One region of the Streptomyces chlorus genome, then DNA from elsewhere that is predicted to be linked to it. Evidence: predicted binding sites of a transcription regulator. Region 1 holds the regulator's gene; the other holds the start of a gene.

The links. Region 1 encodes HspR, which represses chaperone genes until heat shock. Its sites were predicted from a motif close to TTGAGNNNNNNNNNCTCAA; they were not measured.
Region 2: lon (endopeptidase La) is a predicted target of HspR. The motif match lies at 1,613-1,631, and genes of this name have one in related genera.

What each region holds. Positions count from the first base shown of each region.
Region 1 is NZ_JBHSOA010000028.1:42,692-46,059, forward strand. It holds gene dnaJ (molecular chaperone DnaJ) at 1-1,059, shown strand, start outside; gene ACFPZI_RS14140 (heat shock protein transcriptional repressor HspR) at 1,065-1,517, shown strand; gene ACFPZI_RS14145 (sugar ABC transporter substrate-binding protein) at 2,090-3,196, shown strand; gene ACFPZI_RS14150 (DUF418 domain-containing protein) at 3,364-3,368, opposite strand, start outside.
Region 2 is NZ_JBHSOA010000064.1:148,396-151,763, reverse strand. It holds gene ACFPZI_RS27890 (response regulator transcription factor) at 1-612, opposite strand, end outside; gene ACFPZI_RS27885 (spermine/spermidine synthase domain-containing protein) at 736-1,440, opposite strand; gene lon (endopeptidase La) at 1,654-3,368, shown strand, end outside.

The sequences.
Region 1 (3,368 bases):
AAGGCGGAGGAGCGGTTCAAGGAGATCTCCGAGGCGAACGACGTCCTCGGTGACCCCAAGAAGCGCAAGGAGTACGACGAGGCCCGCTCGCTCTTCGGCAACGGCGGCTTCCGCGCGGGGCCGGGGGCGGGCGGTGCCGGGTCGTTCAACTTCGACCTGGGCGACCTCTTCGGAGGCGGCCAGGGCGGTGCTCAGGGCGGCGGCCAGGCCGGCGCCGGCGGCTTCGGCGGCGGGATCGGTGACGTCTTCGGCGGACTGTTCAACCGCGGCGGCACGGGCACCACGCGTACCCAGCCCCGGCGCGGCCAGGACATCGAGTCCGAGGTCACCCTGAGCTTCACCGAGGCGATCGAAGGGGCGACGGTCCCGCTGCGGATGTCCTCCCAGCAGGCCTGCAAGGCCTGTTCGGGCACCGGCGACAAGAACGGCACACCGCGCGTGTGCCCGACCTGCGTCGGCACCGGGCAGGTCGCCCGGGGCAGCGGCGGCGGCTTCTCGCTCACCGACCCGTGCCCCGACTGCAAGGGCCGCGGCCTGATCGCGGAGGACCCCTGCGACATCTGCAAGGGCAGCGGCCGGGCCAAGTCCTCGCGGACGATGCAGGTGCGCATCCCCGCGGGAGTCAGCGACGGCCAGCGGATCCGGCTGCGCGGCAAGGGCGCTCCGGGCGAGCGCGGCGGCCCGGCGGGCGACCTCTACGTGGTCGTGCACGTCGGCAGTCACCCGGTGTTCGGCCGCAAGGACGACAATCTCACCGTCACCGTCCCGGTCACCTACCCGGAGGCGGCGCTCGGCGGCGAGATCCGCGTCCCGACGCTCGGCGGTCCGCCGGTCACGTTGAAGCTGCCCCCGGGGACACCCAACGGGCGGACCATGCGGGCACGCGGCAAGGGAGCGGTCCGCAAGGACGGCTCGCGCGGTGATCTGCTGGTCACCGTCGAGGTGAGTGTTCCCAAGGACCTTTCGGGGAAGGCTCGTGACGCACTGGAGGCGTATCGCGAGGCGACCGCGGATGAGGATCCGCGGGCGGAGCTGTTCCAGGCCGCGAAGGGAGCTTGAGGGCGATGGACGGTCGTCGACGCAATCCGTACGAACTGACGCAGGACAGTCCGGTCTACGTCATTTCGGTGGCAGCCCAGCTCTCCGGGTTGCACCCGCAGACGCTGCGTCAGTACGACCGTCTGGGGCTCGTCTCGCCGGACCGCACCGCCGGCCGGGGCCGCCGCTACTCGGCCCGTGACATCGAACTGCTCCGTCAGGTGCAGCAGCTGTCGCAGACCGAGGGCATCAACCTGGCCGGCATCAAGCGCATCATCGAACTGGAGAACCAGGTCGCCGCGCTCCAGGCCCGGGTGGCGGACCTGGAAGGTGCCCTGGACGGCGTGGCGGCGACCATGCGTCAGCGCGAGGCGGCGGTGCACGCGTCGTACCGCCGGGACCTGGTGCCGTACCAGGAGGTCCAGCAGACCAGCGCGCTGGTGGTGTGGCGGCCCAAGCGCCAGCAGCAGCCCGACTGACGGCCGGCGCGGTGCACATGGCCCTCAGGGCCCTCACGGCCCGCGCCTGATCGCCGTCGGTCGGCGGCCGGACAGCTGCCGACCGCCGACGGACATCCGGTGCCCGGTATCCGGTGACTGGTGGCCGGATGCCGGCGACCGGCGACCGGCGACCGGCGACCGGCGTGAAAACGTCGGCGCGGTGCGGTGGCGCCTTGACGAGAGTGCTCCCGTGTGACAGCCCCGGTCCGACGGGGACATTCCGTTTGACGCAAAAGTGAAGTGCCCGGAAGGCCTGGAGGGTCCGTCGAACCTCCAGGCCTCGCCTGTGCGTGCACTGTTGACGGCTAGTCAGCCGGAACTCCGTGCGCCCCCGCGTACGCCCCGCGCACGGCTGTGAGCAGCACGTGTATGCGCGTGTAGAGGATCTGTGCGAGTCTTTCGCCGAGCCCACACGACTTCAGCGCACGGTGCTGTGTTCATCTCGTTAAGTAGTTGGTCTTGACGCCAGTGGTCGCTGGAGCGTTGGCTTTTCAGTCACATGGGCCGCAATGTTGTGCCCACGTCCAAAACGCACTGAAGTGAGCCCTCGTATGCGTCGTATCGCCATATCGGTTGCCGCCACCTCGATGTCCGTCATGCTCGCCGGCTGCGGCGCACTCAACGTGACAGGGAGCAGTGACGGAGCGAGCCCCACCAAGGGGAACGATGTCACCATCGGGCTCCTGCTGCCGGAAACGGCCAACACCAGGTACGAGCATTTCGACTACCCCATCTTCAAGAAGAAGGTGGAGGAGCTCACCAGCAACAAGGGCAAGGTCGACTACGCCAACGCCGATGCGGACGCGGACAAGCAGTCGAGCCAGATGCAGCAGATGATCGAGGACGCGGTCGACGTCATCGTGCTGGACGCGGTCGACGCGCACGCCATCGCCGGGGACGTGACGAAGGCCAAGGACGCGGGCATCCCCGTCATCGCCTACGACCGGCTGGCCGAGGGCCCGATCGACGCGTACATCTCCTTCGACAACGAGCTGGTCGGCGAGGTCCAGGGCCGCTCCCTGCTGGAGGCGCTCGGCGGCGACGGCGGGGTCACCAGCAAGATCGTCATGATGAACGGCTCGCCGACCGACCCGAACGCCAAGCAGTTCAAGGCCGGGGCGCTCTCGGAGCTCAAGGACGCGGTGACCATCGCCAAGACCTACGACACCAAGGACTGGAAGCCGGAGAACGCCGAGGCCAACATGGCCGAGGCGATCACCGCGATCGGCGTCGGCAACATCGCCGCGGTCTACTCCGCCAACGACGGCATGGCGAGCGGCGTCATCAAGGCGCTGAAGGCCGCCGGGGTGACCGAGATGCCCCCGATCACCGGCCAGGACGCCGAACTCGACGCCGTGCAGCGGATCCTCCTGGGCGACCAGTTCATGAGCGTCTACAAGTCCTACCCGACCGAGGCGGACAACGCCGCGGAGATCGCGGTGGCGCGGATCCAGGGCAAGGCCATCCAGTTCGACGCGCTGACCGGCGACCGCGTCGACAGCCCCACCGACAAGGACATTCCGGCGAAGCTCGTGCCCGTGGTCGCTCTGACCAAGGAGAACATCGCGGACACGGTCGTCGCCGACGGGATCTACAAGCTCTCGGACATCTGCACGGCCGCCTACAAGGAGGCGTGCGACAAGGCCGGGCTGAAGTAGCCTTCCCGCCCCGGCCCTCGGGCCGTGGAACGTCCTGCCGGGGAGCGCGGATCACCGCGCTCCCCGGCAGTGCTGTTTCCGCACGCCCCCGCACCGCCGGTCCGCGGCCGGCAGGGCGGGAACCGTCGGTGTTCGGCCACCCCGCCCTCCGGGAGACCGTGGATCTCTCACC
Region 2 (3,368 bases), on a different contig from region 1:
CCAGACCTCGGCCAGCAGCTGTTCCCGGGAGAGCACCGCGCGGGGCGTGTTCGCCAGGCACACCAGGAGGTCGAATTCGGTGGGCGTCAGATGGACGTCCTCGCCGCGTACCCGCACCCTGCGCTGCGCGTGGTCGATCTCCAGTTCACCCAGGCGCAGGATGCCGCTGCGCGGGGTGGAGGCCGCCAGGGCCGCCCGCTCCATGCGGCGCAGCAGCACATGCACGCGTGCCGCGAGTTCCCGCATGGAGAACGGCTTGGTCATGTAGTCGTCGGCGCCGACGCCCAGCCCGACCAACATGTCGGTCTCGTCGTCGCGCGCGGTCAGCATCATCACCGGCACCGGCCGCTGGGCCTGCACGCGCCGGCAGACCTCCAGACCGTCGAAGCCCGGCAGCATGATGTCGAGGATCAGCAGGTCGGGTTGCCATGCCTCCGCCGTGTCGACGGCGGACGGACCGTCGCCCGCCGTCTGCACCAGGAATCCCTCGGCACGAAGGCGGGTCGCGATGGCGTCCACGATCGTCGCGTCGTCCTCGACCACCAGGACCCGGCGCTGTGCGCCCGGGGTGGTCGCCGCCGTGCCGTTGTGGGAGGTGTGTGTCTGCTCCATCGCCCGCCCCTGAAGTGTGCTTTCCGGAATCCGTGGGGAGATTCCGCTGCTGCGCATGACTGCGATTGACGCTTGGATGATCCGCGTTCGTGCAGCAGCGTACGGGGAGTCACCGCGGCTTTGCTATCCAGGGCGGACGCCGAGATGCACGACGTCCGGAACGCCCCGGGCAACGGGGATCTCTTCGGTACGCACCTGTTGGAACCCGGCATTCCGCAAGGTTTCCTCGAAATCCGCGGACGGCTGGGCGGACCACACCGCGAGTACTCCGCCGGGGGTCAACACCCTTGCGCAGTCCCGGAGTCCGGTGGGGGAGTAGAGCCCGTCGTTGCCCTCGGTGACGGTCCAGTCGGGGCCGTTGTCGATGTCGAGACACAGTGCGTCGAACGTGTCGGACGTCTCATGGACGTACGCCACCAGATCGGCCTCGACGATCTTCGCGCGGGGGTCGGCGAGAGCGCGCGCGGAGAGTTCGGTCAGGGGACCCGCGCGGTGCCAGTCGATGACGGCGGGTTCGCGCTCCACCACCGTGATGCGGCCCCAGCGGGGTGCGGCGGCGGCGTGCCCGAGGGAGAAGCCGACGCCGAGTCCGCCGATGAGGACGTGCGGGTCCTGCCGCGGACCGTGCCCCGCGCGGGTGTCGGCGGCATCGAGGGCGGCCAGGGCGGCGTCGACCAGCCGGCGCTCCGAGCGGCCGTCGGAGGTGTCCATCAGGAAGCAGCCGTTCGCGATGATCTGCAGCAGGCTGCCGTGCCGGCGGAGCACCACTTCCCCGTACGGGCCCTCGCGGCGGTCCAGGACTTCGGGAATGTCGTAGGGGGTGGACATGCGTTCATCCTGACAGCACTCCCCGTACGGCGGGGCGCCTCCCGCTGTTCCGGGTCGCCCCGAGCAGTCCCGAGCAGTCCCGAGGAGCGCCTTCTCGCCCCCGGCCGTCGGATGATCGCTGAGAGCGAACGCAGTCGCACGCAGCCCGGGAACATTCAAGGGTTCAGGGGCATTGAGTCGATACAGCTCAACTTGATTGCCGAAGGGGAGATCATGGCTGCTGAGTCCGCATCGCTCGCCCTGCCCGTGCTGCCGCTCGACGACGAGGTCGTGCTGCCCGGGATGGTGGTCCCGCTGGACCTGAGTGATTCCGAGGTGCGCGCCGCGGTGGAGGCCGCCCAGGCCGCCGCCGCGTCGGAGTCCGGGAAGCCCAGGGTCCTGCTGGTGCCACGCATCGACGGGACCTACGCCGGCACCGGCGTCCTGGGCACGGTCGAGCAGGTCGGCAGGCTGGCCGACGGCGACCCGGGCGCCCTGATCCGGGGCCGGGACCGGGTGCGGATCGGCGCCGGGACCACCGGGCCGGGTGCCGCGCTGTGGGTGGAGGGCATCCGGATCGACGAGACCGTGCCGGAGCGTTCCCCGAGTTCTCCACTCCGCTCGGACAAGGGAGACCCCTATCCCGGCCAGGTGGCCGAGCTGGTCACCGAGTACAAGGCGCTCGCCACCGCCTGGCTGCGCAAGCGCGGCGCCTGGCAGGTCGTCGACCGCGTCCAGGCCATCGACGACGTCTCCGCCCTCGCCGACAACTCCGGTTACTCACCGTTCCTGTCCACCGCACAGAAGCTGGCCCTGCTGGAAACCGCCGACCCGGTGGCCCGGCTGAAGCTCGCCACCCAGCAGCTGCGCGACCACCTTGCCGAGCAGGACGTCGCCGAGTCCATCGCCAAGGACGTCCAGGACGGCGTCGACAAACAGCAGCGCGAGTTCCTGCTGCGCCGCCAGCTGGAAGCCGTACGCAAGGAACTGCGCGAGCTGAACGACGAACAGGACGGCGAGGAATCCGACGACTACCGGAGCCGCGTCGAGGCCGCCGACCTGCCGGAGAAGGTGCGCGAGGCCGCGCTCAAGGAGGTCGACAAGCTGGAGCGCTCCTCCGACCAGTCGCCCGAGGGATCGTGGATCCGCACCTGGCTCGACACGGTCCTGGAGATGCCGTGGAACGAGCGCACCGAGGACGCGTACGACATCCAGGGCGCCCAGGCCGTGCTCGACGCCGAGCACGCCGGCCTCCAGGACGTGAAGGAGCGCATCACCGAGTACCTGGCGGTGCGCAAGCGGCGCGCCGAGCGCGGGCTCGGGGTCGTCGGCGGTCGCCGCGGCGGTGCCGTGCTCGCCCTCGTCGGCCCGCCCGGCGTCGGCAAGACGAGTCTCGGCGAGTCCGTCGCCCACGCGATGGGCCGCACGTTCGTCCGGGTCGCCCTCGGCGGCGTCCGCGACGAGGCCGAGATCCGCGGCCACCGGCGTACCTACGTCGGCGCGCTGCCCGGCCGGATCGTGCGGGCCGTCAAGGAGGCCGGGTCGATGAACCCGGTGGTGCTGCTCGACGAGATCGACAAGGTGGGGTCGGACTTCCGGGGCGACCCGTCCGCCGCCCTCCTCGAAGTGCTGGACCCGGCGCAGAACCACACCTTCCGCGACCACTACCTGGAGGTCGAACTGGACCTCTCGGACGTCGTCTTCCTCGCCACCGCCAACGTCCTGGAGGCCATCCCGGAGGCGCTGGCGGACCGGATGGAGATCGTCCGCCTGGACGGCTACACCGAGGACGAGAAGGTCGTCATCGCGCGCGACCACCTGCTCCCGCGCCAGCTGGAGCGCGCCGGGCTCGCCACCGACGAGGTCACCCTCGACGAGGGCGCGCTGCGCAAGCTGGCCGGCGAGTACACGCGCGAGGCGGGCGTCCGCACCCTGGAGCGGTCCATCGC